Regions from separate parts of the Bacillus paramobilis genome, predicted to be linked through region 1. Evidence: riboswitches for the same ligand, from Rfam matches in the RefSeq annotation. Region 1 holds a riboswitch; each other region holds the start of a gene.
The links. Region 1 has a riboswitch for S-adenosylmethionine ahead of AABL52_RS25005 (cyclase family protein). Riboswitches for the same ligand answer to the same signal wherever they lie in the genome.

Region 1 (8,283 bases):
TTTTGAATCTCCTCTTTGTATGCATCTACTTTTGAAAAATCCATAGCAGCAATATAAATTCGTTCTAATTTATCACGAACTGATTTCGCTTTCGCTAAGAAAGACATCGCCTCATTCATTTTTGCTTTATATTGAATCGACACGTCGCGAATTTCTGTCGCATACTTCTCATCTGTCCCTGGTGTCACGATCAGGGCATACATATCTATAACTTCATCACCTTCGCGACTCGGAAAATATTCATGTGGTGCGGTACTATCAAAAATGGCAAACCCTAACTCTCTTACGATAACCATATCAAGACTATTTGGATCAAATCCACAATGATATACTTCAACCGCAAAGCCTTTTTCTTCTGCTGCCTTAGCTAATTTTTTGAGCATTGTTGATTTCCCAGAGCCTGGGCGTCCTTTTATAAAATAACGATGTGATAATCCTTCTGTTAAATTAGGAACAAAATCAACTGCTCCTTTTGGTGTAGCTGCTCCTAAAAAGCGATGTTTCACAAGCGATTGTTTCCCGCCTTTATCTGTAAATAGCTTCTGAATCAGCTGATCTGTTAGGTCATTTGCTTTATTAAAATCAATATTATTAATATATATTTTCTCCCACTCATCATGTATAATTAGAGCCTCTTGAAAACAAGCGTAAGCAGCTTGAAAAGCTTTGCTTGCTTCTGAAACAAATCGTTCAATTTCCACCTTCTGCTTTCTTAATTTATCTGAGTCCCAAGCAACTCCTAAATTAATATACTCCTCAACAACTCCTGGCATTTTCGGCTCGATAACATGGGGAGATGTTCCATCAACAATTCCTACTTTTAACTTCGGGATAATTACACCATCAACCGATTTATTATCGGAAGAACAATGTAAAAATTCAATATCATATCCTTTTTCAACCCATTCACGACCTATTGCCTTAATTAAAGAAGATTTCCCGGTTCCAGGACCACCCTTTAAAATAAATAATCTGTCTAACCCTTTCAAATTCTCATCATATAAATTATGAAATCCTCTAGCTGTATTTCCACCAGCGTAATAATTCAATACATTCCCTGTCACTGCACTCACTCCTTCGCAGCATTCTATTTACATAAGCTACAATATGCGAGCAACTTTATTTGGGTGAATACCTATTTTGTATTGCGCGAAAAAAGGAAATGAATTACAATTTAAATACAATGAATATTCAGAACCAAAAATTTAATATGTCTTTATCAAGAGAGGCAGAGGGACCGGCCCTTTGACGCCCAGCAACCTCAGTTTATACAAACTGAATAGGTGCTAATTCCTGCAAAATGCATTGCATTTTGAAAGATAAAACGTAACTATTGTGTGCAAAACTCATCTTTCTTGATTATGAAAGGTGAGTTTTTTATATTTCAAAACATATATTGGAGGTATTTAAATTGAAAGTAATTGACCTATCACAAACATTTGAAAACAATATGTCCCAATTCCCTGGAACACCAAAAATCAATTTAGGAGCCATTACAAGCGTTGAAGAGACAGGCTATCAAGTTACAGATTTTCATTCTGTCGTTCATGTTGGCACGCATTGTGATGCTCCTGCGCATTTCATTTCAGGCGCAACGACTATTGATCAATTACCCCTAGATCAATTTATAGGCGAAGCTGTTCTTATTGATGTAACTCATGTACAAGAACGAAAACTACCTAAAGAAGTATTGCACAATGCTGACATAAAAGAAGGAGATATTGTTATTTTTCACTCCAATCTATCTACTAAATGGAACACAGAAGCGTATGAACAAGAAGCTTTTTATCTTTCTGAAGAATTAGCCGAGGAATTAGTTCAATTAAAAGTAAAATCGGTCGGCCTAGATTTCATTTCTCCTGATGAGGTAACGACAGAAACATCACCAATTCATCACATACTACTTGGGAATAATATTTATTTAATTGAAAACTTAACAAACTTAGATGCCATTCAAACGAAACGTTTCTTTTTCTCAGCGGCACCTTTAAAAATTAAAGATAGCGACGGTGCTTTTGCAAGGGCATTCGCTGTAATTTTTTAAACAAACTATACAAAAAAGCAAAGATCATCATTGACCTTTGCTTCTATTTTTTTTATTTAAACCAAGAAAGAATTGCTCAACACGAGGACGTAACCAAGCCAAATAATCTTTCTCTTTCTTCTTTGTACAAGCTATTTCTTCCCCATCTACCATTCCGACAAGCTCTAGCTCTAACAGTTGCCTCGTAAATGCTAACATATTTATTTCTTCGTCTGGATACTCTTCTTTTAATTTCTCCTCAATTTCTCCCAATAAAAAACCGTCACGCATCATTGCCAATGCATCAATCCAAAGTGGCGGCATTTCATATTTTTCTCCTGTAATTGTATCTTTTACAATATAATTCTTTTGCTCTTTTCGAAATTGAATCGTGTGTAAACATACAGTCGAATTTAATGTTAATTCCATCATACCACCTCTTTCATAATATCTGCATAGAAAAAAGGATGCGCGTGCACCCCTTCTTTTTCTAACACTACCGAACCGTTACATGAATAACAAATTTCATGTCGATATTTTCCTCCATTATAAACGAAGTATTTTATAAAAAAAACCCTTCTTGGAACATTTTATAAAATGTTTATATTTACACAACAAGAACACTTTTCTGAAAAATATTTTCTTCTAGCACATTATACTGTTGGTAAAGAAATTTCCACTTTCGTTCCTATTCCCACGCTACTTTGAATCGCGATACTTCCTTGATGTTCCTTAATAATTTTATATGTAATTATTAACCCCAGTCCCGTACCATTCTCCTTTGTTGTATAAAAAGCCTTCCCCACCTTCTGGCATTGAGTCTATCCCGTTTTTAATAATATTTAATAAAACTTGTTTTACTTGTTTATCATCACCATTTATAACAGGTAGATTCCCATCTACTTGCAAATGAAATCTCACTCTATATCGCACTGCATAACTTTCCATTAGTTGTACAACATATAAAAGGATTTCCTGTATCAAGCTTTTAAATTTGTTCATATAAATACTCCTCATGATCCATACAAAAAATCTACGTGTTATCTCCTTAAATTATAAGTATGAAATTGCTTTCAGGGCAATATACAACCTTATCATACGAAAAGGAAGGAGATTTCTCCTTCCTTTTCGCTATAACTTATATCCATCTTACCCGATCATGTAGCAGACCATCCGTAACATTATTATGTCCTATTACAAAATTATTCATATATAAATTTAGATATTCACCGTACTTACTTTCTGTATTTAATAATAATTCCTCGACATAGTAAGCACCTTGTCCAAAGTGATCTAATAATAAACTGCACAGACCTGCATAAATCCCGCACCCTACTTGAAAGTAAGTTGCATTCGTTTTATATTTATGAAAAACTTGGCTACTATTCATTACATTGTACATATACGTCTCGCTATTTTCATAAACGAGTAGCACACCAACCAGGTCCTCCCCTGCAATCTCTTCTTCCGCTGGATTAAATACTTTACGATTCCAATTCCATAAATCTTCTACTCGATCTAAGTTCTGTCTAATTACATTGGTCGTATACTCATTAATTCGGTACAGAAAACCCACTTCCATATTGAAGTTTTTCCCTAAAATTAAAACTTCCTCATGTGGCATTAAACAACCATGAAACTCTTTCTCTCCTAACTTTACTTTATACTCTGAAGCATATACATCTTCATAAAAGTAAAGGGGACGATGATGACTCATATACATCGGATAGCTCCATATCGCTTCATCTAGAAATCGCTCTACTGCCCATGAAGCATAAAGTGTATGAGGCTTTATCAGTGCTGTATCATTCAAAAATGAAGTATCATGTTCCACTATATAGCATGCCCTTGGCTTTTCATTTGGTCGTTCCTTCATAAGTTCAACGACCATCCATTGCACAACACCTGGATTCATACCTGAGCCTATAATTGCTTTTGTATTTGTAAATTTCTCTTTCTCCTTCTCAAACCTCGTATATCTTTCCGTAAGCTGAAAACCGATTAAACTATCATCCTGATCTACTGCTTCATTTTCCAAAGCTGAATTAATATAACAAATTCCAAGTTCATTACAACAGCTTAATACTCTGATCGTATCTGCCCCCGAAACATCAATAACAACACCCGTACTTTTTTCTTTCAAATGTTGTTTGAATTTCACTACATCTTGAAGGTCGATTTCATATAAAAACAATTGATCTTTCAAATTCGGAAACAACTCATCATAATAAGTCCTATCTTTTTGTTTTATATCAACCAAATGAAATGTAACATTCTTTATCGATTCATAAATCGGGTCCTTTTCATTTACTATCGCTTGATTTAAAATGGCTAAAACTGCTTTTGCTGCTCCACCAGCACTACCAAGTAATGTAATCGATAACGAATTTGAAAACTGCTCCACAAACAAAACCCCTTTAATATAGTAGTTGAACAGTTCTCCCTCAAAAAAACAAATCGAATATATGAAAAAATGGCTCGTACATATTTTTTATAATTTTGCACAAGATTAGCTCTTCATAGATCAGGCTAACATATTTCTATTCAATTCATTTTTCCCCTCATATTCAAATCGAGCTAAACAAATAGGCTCGACCTTTTCTTCTACATATAAAAGAAAAAGCCAGGCCTTTCAACGAATCTACGGACAATGGACAGATTTCACATGTTGAATATTCACATACATTTTTGCATCACGTGCTTTTAATATTTCAATATGCCCCTCATCAATCTTCGCCATTTTTCCGATTTTATTAGATTCCTCACCTAAATCAAACACCATGATTTTGCCAGCCATTTTAATAAGTTGCTCTTCAAATGTTCTAGCTAACGTAATATTTAACGGATTCACGGGGAGTTCATTTTTATTGAGGGCATAAGGGACTTGATTTTCTTTATACGGAATTAACCATTTCAAATGCTTTAAAGATATATATACTGTTTTATAAACTGGACTATAAAAAACAATATAATCGTTCATTACACTTGTAACATAACCATGTATTGGAGCATTTCCTGCTACATAAACTTCTGTAAAAATTCCTTTAGAAGTACTTAATACTTTTCTTAAAGAAATGGTAGGCGACTCCCTCTTAATTACAGAATCAACATCTGGTTTTAATATTTCTTCATCATGTGGTCTTAAAAATTTATAATATTGTACATGATATAAAGATATATATACGTAGTCTTGTCCATTGTAAAGAACAACAATATCATTTCCCACGTCTATTAATACACCTTTAAATCTTTTTTCACCGATTAATTTAACATATATATTTTCTCCAATACTTTTGTTTAACTCATTCATCTATATCCTCCTTCCTATAAATTTTTTGCTTTCCTATTTTTCATTTCAAAAAATAATCAGGGGCAATGTTCCGTCTGAATAGTAAGGACTTCCTTTTCGTACTATCCGAAATAAGAAATCGTTCTTCACCTTCAACCATAATGCCCCTCTTATTTATCAAACATTATTCTTCTTCATTCTTTTTACATTTAACTATTTGGCTCACACTCTTAATATGAGACTTAATTACATAAATAACTTCATCACAGTTTACTAGTGTAATACATTTAGCATGTACTTCGCTTAATAAACCTTCCACACATTCTGGACCGCCACGATTAATTTTTACCCACTTATACTTCAAGTCTTTTAATATATCTAAAAAAGTATCCTCATCAGAGCAGAAACATGAACTATAGCAATCGCCACATTTACTTTCTTTCACTTTCTTAACTAGACTCTTCACATGTTTCAACTGATAATACACTAATTCACCATGAGGTAATTGTAACGTTAGATAATCTTTTCCTAACGATACGAGCTCACCCACTCGACTTTCTGGTCCACGAAGGTTTACCTTTACAGTCTCACCAACTAAACATTTAATTTGGTCACAGCATAATACGTTCTCCAATTTTGTATCCCCCTTTCTTATTATCTTCCTCTACTTGATTGTCTTTGTGCACGAGCGCGACCTGAATTATTGCTACTACTTTCTTTACTGCTACTATCGTCGCTCTCATCGCTCTCTCCACATGCTAATGCATTATAGTTAACGCTTTTAATATGCTTTATTGCAACTAATATAATTTCTTCTTTTACGATCAATGTCACGAAATCACAAGAAACATCTTGTAAGATGCCTTCTACTTTCTCTGGACCACCGCGATTAATTTTCACCCAGCAATATTTGAAGCTTTGAAGTAGTGCTTCAAAGTCTTCTGCACATGCGCAATCTTCCCAATCGCAATCACCTGATCCACAGTCTTTCGCATTTTTTGTAATACTTTTTAGATGATTAAGTTGATAGTAATACAGTTCACCTTTTTCATTCTGCAATACGAAGTAGTCCGGACATACTGATATTATTCTTCCTTTTTGAGATTCTGGACCACCCCTGTTTACTCTCACAAAAGATCCAATTAAGTCTTTCAAAAAATCCCAATGAAATAAACTCACGAGAAAACCCCTTCCATTAATTTATAAGCTTTTGCACTGATAGTATATGTATCTGTACAGGTTACGTTCTCTATGTTTGTCCTAGCTAGAAAAAAATATGCTTTTAACATGGTAGACTACTACCTATCAAAATCCCGAAAAATCCTAAAACCTCCTTAATTTTTTGATATTTCGAGACAAAAAAATCCCGTATGAAGATACATTTCTGCATATCTTCATACGGGATTTCCCATCGTTTAATCTTCGTCTTTAACATCCATATCTTCTGGAATTGGTTCGTTTAATATTTCTTCCACTAATTGCTTATATTTCTCCATTTGTTCTAAATGTGTATTGAATTGTTCTTTATTTAATAAATATTGCTCTCCATCAAATAGCGCACGAACTTTCTTTTGCTGAATTAGCTCTTCAATATACAACTTTGGTAAATTCAAATACTCCGCAGCTTCTTCTACTGTTATATACAACGCGTTCATTCCTTTATCATTTTTTCCTATATACTGTATCTTACTTTATTTTTGTAAACAAATAAAAAAGATTTTGTAAATGCAATTTAAAAAGAAGGTGGATGCATTCCATTTATTGTATAATAATATAGTAAGGATTTTTTAAATATAGAATGGTATTACCCATTTACACAAAGGAGAGTTAACATATGGCTACTCGTCACATCATTACAATGTTAGAAAAAACATTACAGGCTGAAACAGAAAACACAATTTCTCATTTAACTACATCTTTATCTGATCGTATTCTTTCTCAAAGCACAGCAATACATGAAAACAATTGTTACCATACAATTAGGGAATGGTATAAAAATCATTTCTTATTCCAACAAGATGATTTCCTTTGGGCTAAATACGCTTTCTATGACGCATATTGTGAAGCTATAAAGGAACAAGGACATCTTACAAAGCGCGTCCGTCAAATATTAGAATCATTAGCTCGTATGCATGGCAAACAGTACATTGCTTCTATATTAAATATGCCATTTCCTAACGAACGAGCTAAAGGGACAGCATAATGTAATACTGTTCTTCGTCAGCAAAACATAGATTCATTGTTTTCTAGGCAGATTTACAAATAAAACGTTCATTCCACATGAACTAATGAAACCGGTGTCATTATAATGATTGAAAATATAGTAAACAGGAAAACCCCCATTTGCCTCTCTTATCATTCGAATAGAGAAGTAAATGGGGGTATACTTGTTATTTATTATTTCATCATCTGATTGATCAATTCACGATTTCTCTTCTTAAATACTTCATTATGCGAAGAAACCATTCCATACTCGCTTGCATCTGGCTGAATAAATTGTTTCGCTTTATTTACAGCATTTCCAGCATCTTGGAATGCTCCCGCAATTAAGTGTAATTTCCCTTCATGCTTTAAAATGTCTCCCGCAGCATATAATCCATCTACTGAAGACTCGCTATTTGCATTCCCTGCAATATAATAATTATCTATAATTGCAACGTCTAATTCACTATTTTCTAATAATGTAATGTCACGCTCATATCCATGGTTAATAATCACTTCCTCAATAGGCAAATGGGCAACTTCACCTGTCTCGTGATTTGTTAATTCTACATATTCAATCGCTTCATGATTATCACCAGCAATTAATTTTGTAATAGAGGTATTAAAGAAACACTCCGCTGAGCTGTTCATAAGTTGCTTCACTTGTGCTTCATGACCAGATAATTCTTCTTTTCTATATGTTAAATAAACTTTTTTCGCAATTGGTTCTAACTCATTTGCCCAATCAATTGCCGAGTTACCTCCGCCT
Region 2 (8,283 bases), 600 kb from region 1:
TCGACATAGTTTAGGGGTTATGTATGCAGAACAAAACCTATCTGATTTAGCACTTCGTTATTTATCAGAAGTATCACAAAAAATCCCGAATCACTTTAGAGCGATTTTTTTGGAAGCAAGAGAGAATTTAAAGTTAGGAAAAACAAAGCTTGCAGCGTCTTTAATTGAAAAAGGATTAGTAATCTGTAATGAACTAGAACAAAAAGAATATGAACATCATTTTAAAATTCTAAAGGGAATGAATGAGAATGTTTCTGCTGAAGAATTAGAGTTAGCTATTTCTAAAGGAATTTCTTTCTTTAATGAAGTAGGTTTATGGCAATATGTCCAGGAATATGCTGAAAAGTTAGCGGTTAAATATCATAAAGAAGGAAATTCAATAAAATCTAGTGAATACTTCTATTTAGGATATAAAGAAAAAGAAAAAGGTTTTCAGAAAGGGGCTTTAAAATGAAAAGAATCATAAGCAGTTCAATTGGATTAATAATTACGGTCATACTATTAAATGGAGTAAATGTTTCAACGGAACAATCAAAGGTTAGTACAACAAACGTTATACAATATACGCATGGAGAGCCGTGGGGCTGATGGAATATTGAAGTATAAAGAGTTATTAGATCAAAGTGAAGAAAAAGTAATTATTAGGTATATAGATGAAACGCTCAAATGAGCGTTTTTTTTATTTTATAATCAGATGTTTTATGTTCATATGTACCGCAGTAAAAGCTTATTCCTGACTTAAAAAAAGAGCCTCCACCGGAATGGTATTTGTATTAACTACAACCACATCTATCAAGAAAATTAGGTTTTTTTCCACATGAAGGACATCTCGATTCTAGTATTTTATTCTTCAAATATCTCCGGCTTCTCCACTCTAAATGATTTCACCTCACCGCACTCTAAACAAAATGTAGTTAATAGTTTGGAACGTTTTCCCACTGAAAAGAGCCTACTAGAATCATCTTCACAAACATATGCATGATAAGCAAATCCAACTCTTCCTTCTTTAAATGTAGTAGAACCACAATTCTCGCATCGTTTATTTTTCATGCTACGAACACCTCTTTTGCTGTATTTTTAAGATAAAAGTAAAGCAACTTGTTTATACATGATGTTTTCGACATGATACAACATAGCCCTTTATATATTCGTAAGTAAAACAACATAATACCCCTATAACAATATGATTTTTTATATATCATTTAATGTATATCGGAAAAATAAGTATTAAAGGATTGATTTTTATTATTCTGATGATTATAATAAATGAAAATCAAACAATTCTTATGTTGAGAAGTGGAGGGACGGGCCCTATGAAACTTCGGCAACCTCGTTTTAGACGAAAGGTGCCAAATCCTGCAGGTGAAAAAACACCTGAAAGATAAGAGCGGTTCACTTAGTCAAGAAGGCTACTCTTATTTCGATAAGAGTAGCTTTTTTTATGGCTAAAAGATAAAGGGGGAATAGGTAGTGGAGTACGGTTTTTGGTTACCGGTTTTTGGGGGATGGCTTCGAAATGTAGATGATGAATCTATGCCGCCTACGTTTGAGTATGCAAAACAAACAGCGCAAGCGGCAGAACAATTAGGTTTTTCAACAACACTGATTGCAGAATTAAATTTAAATGATATAAAAGGTGTTTCAGCACCAAGTTTAGAGGCGTGGACAACTGCGGCAGCACTTGCAGCAGTGACAGATAAATTAGAGATTATGACAGCTGTAAGACCTGGATTCCACAATCCAGCAGTTACAGCGAAAATGGCAGCGAATATCGATCAATTAAGTAATGGTCGTTTTACATTGAATGTAGTTTCAGCATGGTGGGAAGAAGAAGCGAGACAGTACGGCGGAGTATTTACCGCACATGATGAAAGATATGATCGCACAGAGGAATTTGTAACAATTTTGAAGGAGCTTTGGAAAGAAGAAGAGTTTTCTTATAAAGGGAACTTTTATGAGCTTCATGATACACATTTAAGTCCAAAACCTGTGCAGAAACAAGGCATTAAGCTTTATGCAGGTGGTGAGAGCGAACGAGGAAAAGAGGTCATTGTAAATCACGCGGATGCATATGTAATGCACGGGGGAACAGTGGAAGAAGTATCTGTGAAAATAGAAGATATGAAGAATCGTAGAAAGAAAGTTACAGAGGAGCCATTGCAGTCATTCGGGCTTGCGGCTTACGTCATTTGTCGTGACACAGAAGAAGAGGCGTTAGAAGAATGGAAACGCATAACGGATATGAAAGATGATGCGTTAGGTTACGCGAGTTACCAAGACTTTGTGAGTAAATCGCAGTTGGAACAGCAAGTGAAGCTCAATGATTATTCCGTATCGAATCGCGGGTTACGTCCTAATTTAATCGGAACACCAGAACAAATTGCAGAAAGGATACTTGCTTTTGAAAAAGTAGGTGTTACGTTATTACTTTTACAATTTTCACCACAGTTTGAAGAGATGAAACGATTTTCTGAAAAAGTGATGCCATTAGTTGAAGCGAAAAGAAAGGAATTGATTACAAATGAGTAAAATTTACATATTACATGAGAATAAGGAATGGACGGATCATTTAGTGAAAAGGCTGGAAGAACTGGAGTTGCCATATGAGGAATGGCTTTTAAATGAAGGAACACTTCCGTTAGAACAAGAACCTCCCCAAGGTGTTTTTTATAGCCGTATGAGTGCTTCTTCACATACGAGAGGGCATCGATATGCACCTGAATTAACTGAAGGGGTGCTTGCTTGGCTAGAGGGATACGGGCGCACAGTATTTAACGGATCTCGTGCATTACGCCTTGAAGTAAGTAAATTAAACCAATATGCAGCATTAAGAAAATTTGGGATACAAGTGCCGAAAACAATTGGTGCTGTTGGCCGTGACCATATAGTAAAAGCAGCAAAGGAATTAGGGGAAGTACCGTTCATTACAAAGCATAACCGTGCAGGTAAAGGCCTTGGTGTTCAACTGTTTCATTCCATTGATGCTTTAGAACAATATTTGGATGGTCCGGCGTTTGAAGAACCCATTGATGGAATTACTTTAATCCAGCAATATATTGAAGCACCAGAACCATATATTACACGTTGTGAGTTTGTAGGCGGCCAGTTTGTATATGCGGTTAAGGTAGATACATCAGAAGGATTTGAACTTTGTCCAGCAGATGCATGCTCGATTCAAGATGCTTTTTGCCCAGTAGGAGAAGAGAGTAAGAAAGAGACGCCAACAAAATTTGAAATTATATCGGACTTCCACGAGCCAATTATTGAACAATATAAAGAGTTTTTGAAAGAAAATGAAATTACCGTTGCTGGTATTGAATTTATTCGCAGTGCGGATGGAACAATTTATACGTATGATATTAATACAAACACAAACTATAATTCTGATGCAGAGTCTGTAGCGAATCAATTTGGTATGCTTGAGCTTGCTACATTCCTTGGAAGAGAATTAGAGAAACAAGTAGAGTCAGTTAAATAAGATATACGTTTCTAGTGAAAACCTTTGTTACAGTAATCGTGGTCGTATGACTAAGTTTAGGCTATCCAGATGCAGGTGTGCATGCGTTTGAAGTGATCTTTGCGGAGCAAAATAGTCCCAAATTCTTTTCGTTAAAAGTTCATGTCTTAAATTGATTTATCCCGCGTTAACGGACAGTAAAACTCACACCTCAAAATTCAATTGGAGCAAAGAAGTTAGGTGGGAGATCAACTGTCCGTAAACGTCCGATTGGTTCAACTAATAATCAGTGGGGGAGGAACAAAACCCCCACTGATTAAAGTTTCACTTTATTAAATAGAAATAATTAGTGGTAATATAAAGTGTTTTTTACCTAATAAACCTTTTGGATTCTAAATATTAACTCCAAAGTAATTCATTTCATAAATTTTAATTTTTTGCTAACAATGTTATTATTTTATATATTATTATTATTATTATTATTATTATTATTATTATTATTCCAATAAGTATTGTGTTAATTAGTTATTTTCTGATAATATCTCTGTGTGTTTTACTCTAATAATTATAAAAAGGTGGTGTTTTCTTTATGTCAAACATGTTTCATAAAATTGGTGATGCGATTGAAAGGAGTATGTATTTTAAATCTTGTTTTTATATTTTAACAGGGGCTCTGCTTATTTATATTGGTTACATTGTAGGTAAGTGGGTGGGTTCCGCTGTATTTTAGAGTGAAAAATGGAATTTAATCAAGAAAAAAGAATTTTTTCAAAAGGTGTATCAATATAAAATAAATATTAATTAAACGTAATATAACTGAATTAAGAATAATGTATATTATTCTTAATTCAGTATTAAATAAAGAAATGCCTAATTTAGCAGTATTAAGTAATGAGGAATTAAAAAACATTGATGTTTATGGTGTCTACAGCAGTTTTTTTACTGGTCACTTTACTGTGTATTACGTTATATTTTAAAACACACGATAAACGTTTTATGTATCATTATTTTTAACTTTTTTTGTTATTGGTACTTTTTCATAATTAAATGTCCAGTGGTTTATCACAAATTAAATTAAGAAGAGCATATATAAGAGAGAAAAGGCATTCATAAGAATGCCTTTTCTTTATCAATAGCCCGAGGAGAAGAGAATATACAGATTTTGATGTGGTACTTCTTGAGCAAATAGTTGTAATTCATCAGATACAGAAATAGACATACAAAAACGCCATTTTCTCCTATGATTCTACAGAAAGAATTAGGATAGAAGTAAAGCAACTTAGTTATAAATGATGTTTTCGACATGATACAACATACCCCTTTATATATTTACAAGTAAAACAGCATAATATTAATACGGAAAAATATAATAATATGAGTTTTTGCATATTTCAAAACTTAATATATCCTTCAAAAAATTTTAATAGTATAATATGTTTTGTCATATTCTTTTAGATTTTTCGACAAAATATAAAAATAGAGAACGTATTGGGAGAAGGAATTATGTACACAAAACTATTAAAATCAATTACATCATTATCACTTATTGGTGGTGCTTTATTGTATACAAACGGCAGTGATGTGAGAGCTGCTGAGGCGGGTGTTTTTTCTGATGTGCCTACGTCGCATTGGTCGTATCCAGCGATTAAAGATTTAGCGAGTAAAAATATTATTTCCGGTTATGGAAATGGAAAGTTTGGTTTCGGTGATGTTGCGACGAGAGAACAAGTTGCAGCTTTAATTTATCGTGTGTTAGTACCGAATAAGCAAGGTGGTACGTTTAGTAATGACAGTGCTCGTTACGTATTACAAGATGGATCTACTTTAAACAATCCGTATCGAGATATTCGCTCAGGTTCAACATTGTTTCCTGAAGAGGTGTTAACGTTAACGAAATTAGGGATTTTTAAAGGTGATGCAAACGGTGGATTTAGGCCGAAAGATTTTGTTAGCCGCGCAGAAATGGCGCAAATTCTTACAAACGCTTTCCAACTTTCTGCAAAACAAAAGCATACATTTAACGATGTTCCAAGCGGTTTTTGGGGTGAAAACGCAATTAGTGCAGTGCAATCAAACGGGATTGCTTCTGGTACAGGCGAAGGAAAATTTGAGCCATATAGTACGGTAAAACGTGAACAATATGCACAGTTTTTATATAATACTTTGAAATATAAAAAGCCTGAAGTTGCGGTGCAAGATACAGGGGATGCGGCATTATTAGCAGCATTCAAAGATGAAGTGCAGAAGCGTATTAATACGTACGAAACGAATATTACACTTCCGTATAAAACGAAAAATAGTAATACAAAAGAAGTGATGAATACACTTTTCAACGCCTATAAAGAAGTGGCAAGTAAAAATGAGTATACAAATAATAATAGATCGAACGTTTCATATGGACTTTCTGGATCACCTGGTAATTATACGTTTACGTTAAAGATTACATACCGTGAAACGAAGGAACAAACGGAATATGTAATGAAGCAAGCAAAGGCAATTGTTTCTTCAATTACGCAAGTTGGAATGGATGACCACGAAAAAGTGAAGGCGATTCATGATTATGTCGTAAAACACGTTTCTTATGATACTTCTTATAAAGCTTACACAGCATATGAAGCACTCGTAAATCGTTCTGCGGTTTGCCAAGGTTATGCACTATTAACCTATCAATTATTAAAAGAAGTTGGAATTGAGAATCATTTTGTAGTAGGAACTGGAGACGGACAGCCTCATGCTTGGAACTTAGTGAAAATCGAAAACAAATGGTATCACCTTGATACAACATTCGATGATCCAATACCAGATGAACAAGGCCGCGTAACGTATTCTTATTTCAACTTATCTGATGAGCAAATCGCAAGAAATCATGAGTGGAACCGCGGGGACTATCCGCAAGCTACAACAAATTATTATAGTACATTAACAAATAAAATTGCGGCAGGTGGTGCGAAAACTCCTGCATATCAGCAAATATTAAAAAATACAAAGTTAAATTATTTAGGAAATGAATACATTGCAAATAACTATAATGAATTCAAAAATAAAATGCAGCAACGTTATAACGAAAAGTTACCAAAGATTGAAATCCTTTATAAACAATCAATGGATGGCGCATTGCAAGATGTGAAAAAAGCAATTGGAGAAATCGGTTATCCGCAAGGGGCAAACCGTGTTTCTTATAAAGCGGAGCCGTATAATGCGAAAGAAGGATATTGTTTAGTGACGATTACGTTTATGTAAAAAAGCAACCTAGATCCCATGTTGGATCTAGGTTGCTTTTTTATAACTTAATTTGACATATACAGTTAAACTGTATAAAATCAAAATATACAGTTTAACTATATAGTTCGGCTATATAGTTATCGTTACATTGGAGGTCTTTATGAATAGAGATAAAAATTTACCATTAACGGAAACAACGTATTACGTTCTTTTAGCGTTATTAGAGCCAGCTCATGGATATTTAATTATGCAAAAGGTGGAGGAACTGAGTAATCACCAAGTGAAAATTGCAGCGGGTACATTGTATGGTGCGGTTGAAAATTTATTAAAACAAGGGTTAATAGAATCGGTAAAAAGTGAAGATAAACGAAGAAAAGTGTATGTCATTACGGAACGCGGGAAAGAAGTATTGCACTTAGACTTTATGAGAATGCAGCACATTATTGAGGTTACAAAGAGTTTATTACACGTATAGTTAGGGGGAAACGATGATGTGGAGATTGAAATTCTTTTTAGACTTTGAGAAAGAGGAAAAATGGTTAGAAGAGATGGCTTGGAAAGGCTATCAACTAGAAAGCACTACATTTGGTTATACATTTAGATATACAGAGCCGGAAGATGCGACGATTAGAATAGACCATAGAGTATTTAGTAGAAAAAGTGAATTTATGAATTACTGCACGTTATTTGAAGATAGTGGCTGGGAGCATATAGCTGGTAATCGGTGGTCAGGTACGTACTATTTTAAAAAGATAAATGAAGAAAGTGAAGATGACATTTTCTCAGATCAAATGTCACGAGCGGGGAAGTATAAACGTCTATCTAAAACATTTTTAGAATTAGCGATCTGTTATTTGCCGATAGTATTCCTATTTATGTTTAATGACACGATTCATTTAGGAGCACTTGTAAATCCGAAAGAACTATATTTGACGCCAGGACTATGGGATAAGCAAGGTGTATCATTTCTATGGTCATTCTTATTTGAAACGCCATTTGCATTGATGAGAGGTTTTGCATGTTTGTTTATCCCTGCTGCAATTGTTATGTATTTAGTTTGCTCGTATAAAGCAAATCGGTTGTATGAAGAGAGAAGATGATAGGGGGGCCCCTTAAAGCTGATGCTTTGAGGGGATTTTTTAAATTTATAGATAGAATATTTAGTGATTTTTTACATTAATTCCTTTTCTTCGTGTTTGGATGTGATATAATTTTGATAATATTCCTTAGGAGGATGATTATCATTCATATACTTTTAGGTATTATTGGAGCAATTGTTTTACTTGCTTTTGTTATCCACCCAGGCGTCCCAGACAAACGTGCCCCTCTAAAAAATAAACTTGCAGTAATCCTTCCATTGATTGTTATATCTGGTTTCATTTCATTGTATATATAATTTGAAAAAGTACGTACTTTAATTTAGTAAAAACCTCACTAGAACTACCACTATGGCTTCTTCACGATAATTATAAACTAATTCTTTTTTTCGGTTCCTACGTAATATATAAGATATACAATGTAAATTTTATTGATATGTTACACCGGCTTAGCATGTAGTTTTACCTTTAATTAATAGCTTGTTCTTTTATTAATCGCTGCATGGA
Region 3 (8,283 bases), 910 kb from region 1:
ATACGATATTTGCACAGGAGTACCAGCTATTATTACTAGAGACGGTATAAAAGAAATTGTAGAATTAAACTTAACAGAGGATGAAGAATCTCGATTCGCAAAATCAAACGATATTTTACGTGATTATATGAAAACAATTGGTTACTAACTTATAGGAGAAGGTGAAACAAATGAAGGAATATATAATGTCTCGTGTATTTAAAGCATCTGCTGGAATCGCACAAGGTATTTTCGTATCCCTTGGAATTGGTTTACTAATCGAAAATATAGGAAGAATTGTTGATATTCCGTTGCTTATTACAATCGGAGTTGTTGCAAAATCACTTATGGCACCAGCCATTGGTGCCGGAATTGCTTTTATGCTCGGTGCAAATGGTCTTGTAATCTTCTCGGCTATGGTAGCTGGAGCGATTGGTGCTGGATCCATTTCAATTACTGAAGCAGGTCTAATTATTAAAACAGGTGAGCCAATCGGTGCATTATTAACAGCGACTTTAGCTGTTTATATTGGTAAACGTTTAAGTGGAAAAACTGCGTTAGATATGATGCTCGTTCCATTTGCGGCAATATTAGGTTCTGGTTTAGTCGGTATTTGGTTATCTCATAATATTACTCCTGTGTTAAATACAGTTGGAGCGTTTATTAAAGATAGCTCAGCTGGTAGCCCGTTTATCGCTTCTATCGTCATTGCAGTCGTTTGGGGATTATTACTTATCTCTCCAGCTTCATCAGCTGCGTTAGCAATCGCACTTAGCTTAGATGGTGTTGCGGGTGGTGCTGCTCTTGCAGGCTGTGTTGCTCAGTTTATCGGATTCTCTGTTATCTCAGCGAAAGAAAATAATTTAGGCGGCATATTAGCTCAAGCACTTTGTACTCCGAAAGTACAGTTGCCAAATATCACTAAAAATCCAATGATTCTCGTCCCAACTGTCGTCGCCAGTGCTATAGTTGGTCCAGTATCCGCATTAATTTTCCAACTGGAAGCAGGAAAAGAAATTGCAGGTCTTGGATTAAGTTCTCTTATCGCACCAATTAATTTAATTTCTAGCGAAGGATGGGAAGTTGTCCCAGCGATGGTAATCACTTATATCATCATCCCAGTAGCTGTTTCTTATATACTTTACATTGCTCTTAAAAAAGCAGGTCGTATTCACTCTGGTGATATGACTGTACCGCAATCTTAAATTGAAAATCTCCTTTTATATAGAGAAAAGCAGACTGTAGAAGCCATAGTCTGCTTTTTTGTTATGTTACATCTTATGATTTTGTTTTACTGGAACACGTACAGTTTCTTTTGCTAATAATAACTGAACGCCGAAGTAAAGTATGCTTGCAAGCGTCATTCCAGAGATGGCGTCTACAAACGCGTGTTGCTTCGTAAATAGCGTTGATAAAATAATAAGCGTACCGAAGAACATAAGGATATAATATTCAAAAGCATGTTGTTCTCTACGTTTAAAGGCAGCTAGCATAATGACGAAGGTAGTAAGTACGTGAATGCTAGGGAAACAGTTTACCGGTTGATCGATACTATAAATATAGCGGACTAGTTCGGAAAATACGTCTGATCCAACGACTGTTGGACGTGGTACAGTTGTCTGCCAAAAATAATAAATAGAAAAACAAGCAAGTTTTCCAAGAATGATACTACTTAAAGTGACATAATATTGTTTTCGATTGGCAAAGCAATAATAAATAAGTGCGCCGTATAAGTAAGGGAACCAAAGTAAATAAGGAATAATAAATGCTTTCACAAATGGAATCCAATCATCTACTACAGTTGTGACATCTACTGCGTGTACAGTAGATTTATTTAATACATCGTAAAGGGGACTTACGAGTACGAGTAGAAGTATATAACTTAACGGAAGAAAAGATGGAAGTTTAAATTTCTTCATGATAATCTCCTATGTTTAGTAATGTAAGTAAATTCAATTGATTATAATATAGAAACGTAATTTGAGCTATCGATTTTACTTACATTTTCTTGAATTAACCTTACGTTTTTGTCACTTGACTGAAAAGAAGGGGAGGGTGCTATATGAAGCGTTTATCGTATTTCTTATTTTTTATATTGATATGCCTAGTCGGTGCTGGGTGTGCAAAGGATAAAGAAGGAGAGAAATTAGAATATAACGGAAGAGCACTCGTAATTGGAGTTATTGGAGAAAAGCCGAAAGATACGTTTAGGAATATAAAGTTTGAAAATGTGAAGTTAGAAGAGATGCAGGAAAAAGCAGCAAAAGTTGATGGATTTCTTGTCATGAAAGAATACTTTCAAGAAGCATCAAAGGAGCAGTATACGGACTTATTTTTATCATTAAAGAAGCCGGTATTTTTTATCGGTCTAAAGGATCGTCCATACTTGATTTTTACTGAAAAAGATTTAGATTATAACAATGCCCCAAGGGACGAAGCTATGATGTATACACAAGGATTTGTAAATATGGGGAATCCTGAGGGACAATATTGGGGTATGGGATTATATAATGATACTGTTTCGGATCAAAATATTCATAATATGTATATCATAGTATTTCAAACAATTGCAGATTATTTGAGTCGATAAAGAAGGAGCCTGTAAACTAGGCTTCTCCTTTATTTCACATGCAGGAATCGGTTACATAGTGGGTTCAAATGATGCCATTGTTTATGAGGTTACTAGTCGAAATTATGGAATACTGTCAATACAATATGCAAATATACACATTGTATTTATTTGGAATTTTTATGTGTTAAAATTAAATATATGGATTTTCGTATATAATGAAATGAAATTAGAAATATCCAATGAATTTTGAGAGGTGTTATATGTTTAAAAACAAGAAATTAATTCGATTTGGTCTAACATTACTAGTATGTTTATATGTAATTGATTTTACAATTAGTTATTTTCAAACATATCTTGAATCAGCGGCAGGTATTAAATGGGTAGTCTCAGAAACTTGGAGAACTATTTTGTTAGATGCCCCTGAAAGTATACTGGTTATTTTAGGCGCAATTGCTTTATATGATTTCACAAAAGAAATATCGCCAAAAGACGCATCCATTTAAATGCGTCTTTTTTCTTTGCAGTAATTTCTTCAATATCATGGAATACTCTCATTATTACGGCTAAAATCGTTAATTCCTTTCATCCCGCTTTAATGGGCAGTAAGACCCCCACTGATTAAAGTTTCACTTTATCTGTACGCCTTTGTCATGTAAAGTGTTTCCAGGTTTTGTGACTATAGGATGAAATGGTTAAATAAACGTTTGTTTAAGATATATGTTCGGTAGGAAGAAATCGATGCAGATCAAGGGTTAACAAAGAAAAATAGGGAATTAAATAAACGTTTGTTTAAGGTATATGTTCGGTAGGAAGAAATCGATACGGCTCAAGGGTTAACAAAGAAAAATGAGGAGTTAATCAAACGTTTGTTTAAGATGTATGTTCGGTAGGAAGAAGTCGATGCAGATCAAGGGCTAATGAAGAAAAATAGGGAATTAATCAAACGTTTGTTTAAGATATATGTTCGGCGAGTGATAAGAGAAGAATCTAAAGAAATTTATTATTTATTTTTTCTTAACAAATGGCGGAAAAATAAGAAAAATTTGCAGGATTATTAAAAATTATCACGAAATAAGTAAAAGTTTAGCGAATAATCGTTTGAAATAATAAAACGTTTTCTATATGATAAAGGTAAAGGTTAGTAAAAAAGTAGGTGAATTTATGACAGTAACATTTTATTCATATCCAAAGTGTGGCACATGTCAAAAAGCAAAGAAATGGTTTGAGGCAAACGATGTAGCATATGAGATGATTCATATTGTTGAAAATCCACCATCAAAAGAAGATTTACGTAATTTACATGAAAAAAGTGAATTACCATTAAAAAAATTCTTTAATACAAGTGGAATGCGTTACCGTGAACTTGGTCTGAAAGATAAGTTAAAGGATGCAAGTGAAGACGAAATGTACGAGCTTTTAGCATCTGATGGCATGTTGATTAAACGTCCAATCGTAACAAATGGAACGAATGTAACACTTGGTTTTAACGAAGAGCAGTTTGAAAGTGTGTGGAAAAAGTACCAATAAGGTATTTTTACATAATTAATACATTCACTGGAGGTACAGTCATGAGCATTCCAAATAATTTACGTTACTCTGAAGAACACGAATGGGTAAAAACTGAAGGTAATGAAGTTGTTATCGGTATTACTCACTTTGCACAAGGTGAGCTAGGCGATATCGTATTCGTTGAACTTCCTGAAGTAGGTGCAACAATCGAAGCTGACGAGCCATTCGGAAGCGTAGAATCTGTTAAAACAGTTTCTGAGTTATACGCACCTGTAAGTGGTAAAGTTGTAGCAGTAAACGAAGAATTAAGTGACCAACCAGAACTTGTTAACGAATCTCCATACGAGGGTGCATGGATGGTTAAAGTTGAACTTTCTGATGCAAGCCAAGTTGAGAAGTTATTAACTGCAGAAAAATATGCAGAAATGACAAACCAAGACTAATTATAGTCGACTAAAGGACAGCCTTTGTGCTGTCCTTTTTTATTTTGTGTTACATAATACATTTAAAATCGGGTGCAATTGAATAAGCTATTATGGGAATGAATGTTTTTCGGTAAGGTTTCATGGGGCTTCGTAATCTGAGCGAGCCGCTTGCGCTTTTCTTTATGATCTAGCTCCAGCGGCTAGAACAGTCGGTCATTTCACTCTTTCACTTGAGGCAAAAAGCGCCTCTAGTTCAAGAGTTCCAATGCCCTCTTGTTCTGAACGAGCCGCTTGCGCTTTTCTTTTGCAAAAATAAACAGGAAACAACATGAAAATAACGAATATAATATATACTAAGTTAAAGGTTGTATAGTATATGGTGATCGGGTGATGACATATGATTTATGTAGAAAAAGTCATTATTGTAGAAGGTAAATCAGATAGAAGAAAGATTGAATCTATTATTCGTGAACCGGTGGAAATTGTTTGTACAAATGGTACAATTGGTTTGTCGAAAATGGATGAGCTCATTGATCAGTTTTTTGATAAGGAAGTGTATGTACTAGTGGATGCTGATGATGCTGGAGAAAAGTTAAGGAAACAGTTTCGAAAAGAATTTCCGCAAGCTGAGCATATTTATATTGATCGCTCGTACCGAGAAGTGGCAACTGCGCCATCTTCACACTTAGCAAATGTATTATGGGGAGCTGACATTGACGTTTATACAGAATATTTACGGTAAGGAATGATAGAAGTGATTGACTGGACAGGAGCCGAAGCAACAGCCCTAATAGAGAACGAAGAAAAAACAGTGTTATATGTATATACTCCAATGTGTGGAACATGCCAATTAGCAAAAAAGATGTTAACAGTTGTTGAGATGACAATTGAAGACCTCAAAATTGGAATGTTAGATTTAAATTATGCTCCGCATTTAGCGAAAGAGTATGGAATCGAAAGTGTACCGTGTTTACTTGTTTTTGAAAATGGGACACTCATGAAGAAGATATATGCATTTCATTCGGTTGAATATTTATATACGGAATTAAAGTAGGCGGCAAAGTTTTTGCCGCCTCGACATATTTCTCGGGAAATATGTCGAGATGCAGGGTGGTTACAGTATTTGTCGAGCGAAAGTAACAGGATTGCTCTTTAGTGAGAGGGAATGGTATGTGTAATAGAAAGTGATATGAAGGATGTGATTTAGGGTGAAATTATATTCTTTGCTGCAATCATTTGTAAATTACGCTAATGGTCAATATCATTTAGAGCCGCTTTTAAGACAAGGAGAAAAAACTGTTAATTTCCGTTTTGGAGATGAAAGTTGTTCGCTACAAATTTCAAGGGATTATATAGAGCTGCTACATGAGGAAAGAGGAACGGAACAAATCGTTTGTGTAGATGAAGAAGATGTAAAACAATTGGTGAACGGAAATGTAAGGTTGCAAATGTTAATGAACGATGGACGTGTACAATATTCAGGAACGTATCGAACGATGCTATTAGTTGAATCGATGTTTCATATATGTAAACCGATGTCAGTAGGCGCTTAAAATTCTGAAGGTTCATTTTTTACGAAAATTTCTGTTGACATGGTGTGTGGATATTGATACAATTCAATTCATAAAATATAGACAATTTCATAAATTACAAATCAGACGAAAATGTAATCTGATTTCTCTTATCAAGAGAGGTGGAGGGACTGTGCCCTGTGAAGCCCGGCAACCGTCAACTTATGTTGAAATGGTGCCAATTCCTGCAAAGCAAATGCTTTGAGAGATGAGAGAGAGGGATAATGTTGTTATATACGCATATAAACCTTTCTGCTTCTCTAAAGCGGAAAGGTTTTTTTATTGTTTGAATGTGGAGGACATTCAAATAATAAAAGTAGTGATAACGGTGGACTACACGCATTAAACATAAAAAATTGCGGAGTCGATCCAAATAAAAAAGGGGTGATACACCATGATTCTATTAGAGAATGTAAAGAAAATATATAAAGCAAAAAGCGGTGATGTCACTGCTGTAGATAATGCCAATTTAAAAATAGACAAAGGTGAAATATTTGGTGTTATCGGATATAGTGGCGCTGGGAAAAGTTCGTTAATCAGATTATTCAATCAGCTAGAGAAACCAACTTCAGGCCAAATTACAATTGCAAATCGTGTGATTTCAGCAATTACAGGAAGTGAACTTCGTAAGGCAAGGCAAGAAATCGGAATGATTTTTCAGCATTTCAACTTACTTTGGTCACGAACTGTACGTGAAAATATCGAGTTTCCACTTGAAATCGCAGGTGTTGATAGGGCGGCGAGAAGAAAACGCGTTGATGAGCTAATTCATCTTGTTGGATTAGAAGGAAGAGGAGATGCGTATCCATCTCAGCTGAGCGGAGGACAAAAGCAACGCGTTGGTATTGCAAGAGCATTAGCTAACAACCCACAAGTGCTTTTATGTGATGAGGCAACATCAGCTCTTGATCCAGAAACGACAGATCAAATTTTAGATTTGTTATTAGATATTAATAAGCGTCTCGGTTTAACAATTGTACTCATTACACACGAGATGCATGTGATTCGGAAGATTTGTAATCGAGTGGCGGTAATGGAGAAAGGAAAGATTGTAGAAACGGGTCCAGTGCTGGATGTATTTCGCAATCCGCAGAAAGACATTACGAAACGATTTGTACAGCAGTTAACGGATTCTGAAGATACAAATGAAACGATTGAAAGCTTAATTGAAAAGTATCCAGATGGTAAAGTAGTTCGTTTGCAGTTTATCGGTGAGGCTGTAGAAAGACCAGTACTTCAAAGATTAATGCAACGCAGTGATATAGAAGTTAGCATTTTGCAAGGAAATATCGCACAAACGAATAACGGCTCTTACGGTACTTTAGTTGTTCATTTAAATGGTGAGGAAACAGCGATCCAGCAAGCGATAGAGGGAATACATCAAGATCAAGTAGAGCTGGAGGTGATTGCACATGGATAAGTTACTCACAAATATTGATTGGAATCAAATGTTAGAAGCAACTGGTGAAACGTTATATATGACGGCAATCGCAGCTCTTGCCACATTTGTTTTAGGACTAATTTTAGGATTGTTACTCTTTATGACAGCGAAAGATAATTTATGGGAAAACAAAGCAGTTAACACGGCGATTGGAGCGTTCGTAAACATTTTCCGCTCGATACCGTTCATCATTTTAATCATTTTATTAATCCCATTCACAAAGATTCTGCTTGGAACAATTCTTGGAGCGAGTGCAGCACTGCCGGCTTTAATTATTGGAGCGGCACCATTCTACGCGAGAATGGTTGAAATTGCACTTCGTGAAATTGATAAAGGTGTAATTGAAGCTTCAAAAGCAATGGGAGCAAAAACAAGCACAATTATTTTGAAAGTATTAATTCCAGAATCGTTACCAGCATTAGTATCTGGTATTACGGTTACGACAATTGCTTTAGTAGGCTATACAGCAATGGCGGGGGTTGTTGGTGCTGGTGGCCTTGGAACACTTGCATATTTAGAAGGATTCCAGCGAGGAAATAACGATGTAACAATCGTTGCGACAATTTGTGTATTACTAGTTGTATTTTTCATTCAGTGGATTGGTGATCGTGTAACGACTCGAATAGATAAACGATAATAAAAAACGGGAGGATGTTTCAAATGAAAAAATTATTACTTACAGCACTTATTTCAACTTCAATTTTTGGTTTAGCTGCTTGTGGAGGGAAAGATAAAGATGAAAAGAAACTAGTTGTGGGGGCTTCTAACGTGCCACATGCGGTTATT

Region 2: it holds a riboswitch for S-adenosylmethionine, as region 1 does, so the genes downstream of both, AABL52_RS22070 (LLM class flavin-dependent oxidoreductase) here and AABL52_RS25005 (cyclase family protein) in region 1, are expected to answer to the same signal.
Region 3: it holds a riboswitch for S-adenosylmethionine, as region 1 does, so the genes downstream of both, AABL52_RS02515 (methionine ABC transporter ATP-binding protein) here and AABL52_RS25005 (cyclase family protein) in region 1, are expected to answer to the same signal.

Annotation. Positions count from the first base shown of each region.
Region 1 covers NZ_CP151108.1:4,890,431-4,898,713, forward strand. The annotation lists gene AABL52_RS25000 (PRK06851 family protein) at 1-1,064, opposite strand, end outside; SAM riboswitch class I at 1,214-1,326, shown strand; gene AABL52_RS25005 (cyclase family protein) at 1,412-2,044, shown strand; gene AABL52_RS25010 (hypothetical protein) at 2,072-2,452, opposite strand; partial or broken gene AABL52_RS25015 (ATP-binding protein) at 2,677-3,004, opposite strand; gene AABL52_RS25020 (S-adenosylmethionine decarboxylase related protein) at 3,162-4,427, opposite strand; gene AABL52_RS25025 (DUF2642 domain-containing protein) at 4,665-5,333, opposite strand; gene AABL52_RS25030 (hypothetical protein) at 5,497-5,946, opposite strand; gene AABL52_RS25035 (spore coat protein) at 5,967-6,491, opposite strand; gene AABL52_RS25040 (helix-turn-helix domain-containing protein) at 6,728-6,967, opposite strand; gene AABL52_RS25045 (hypothetical protein) at 7,147-7,515, shown strand; gene AABL52_RS25050 (NAD(P)/FAD-dependent oxidoreductase) at 7,710-8,283, opposite strand, start outside.
Region 2 covers NZ_CP151108.1:4,288,250-4,296,532, reverse strand. The annotation lists gene AABL52_RS22085 (tetratricopeptide repeat protein) at 1-454, shown strand, start outside; gene AABL52_RS22080 (Phr family secreted Rap phosphatase inhibitor) at 451-588, shown strand; gene AABL52_RS22075 (hypothetical protein) at 844-1,050, opposite strand; SAM riboswitch class I at 1,282-1,388, shown strand; gene AABL52_RS22070 (LLM class flavin-dependent oxidoreductase) at 1,471-2,529, shown strand; gene AABL52_RS22065 (ATP-grasp domain-containing protein) at 2,522-3,478, shown strand; gene AABL52_RS22060 (hypothetical protein) at 4,047-4,187, shown strand; gene AABL52_RS22055 (S-layer homology domain-containing protein) at 4,961-6,697, shown strand; gene AABL52_RS22050 (PadR family transcriptional regulator) at 6,840-7,154, shown strand; gene AABL52_RS22045 (DUF2812 domain-containing protein) at 7,168-7,779, shown strand; gene AABL52_RS22040 (hypothetical protein) at 7,914-8,075, shown strand.
Region 3 covers NZ_CP151108.1:511,470-519,752, forward strand. The annotation lists gene AABL52_RS02465 (L-lactate dehydrogenase) at 1-148, shown strand, start outside; gene AABL52_RS02470 (PTS transporter subunit IIC) at 171-1,184, shown strand; gene AABL52_RS02475 (phosphatase PAP2 family protein) at 1,251-1,898, opposite strand; gene AABL52_RS02480 (hypothetical protein) at 2,042-2,569, shown strand; gene AABL52_RS02485 (DUF3937 family protein) at 2,812-3,054, shown strand; gene AABL52_RS02490 (arsenate reductase family protein) at 3,713-4,078, shown strand; gene gcvH (glycine cleavage system protein GcvH) at 4,120-4,503, shown strand; gene AABL52_RS02500 (toprim domain-containing protein) at 4,883-5,227, shown strand; gene AABL52_RS02505 (thioredoxin family protein) at 5,231-5,539, shown strand; gene AABL52_RS02510 (hypothetical protein) at 5,694-6,038, shown strand; SAM riboswitch class I at 6,164-6,271, shown strand; gene AABL52_RS02515 (methionine ABC transporter ATP-binding protein) at 6,451-7,476, shown strand; gene AABL52_RS02520 (methionine ABC transporter permease) at 7,469-8,134, shown strand; gene metQ (methionine ABC transporter substrate-binding lipoprotein MetQ) at 8,158-8,283, shown strand, end outside.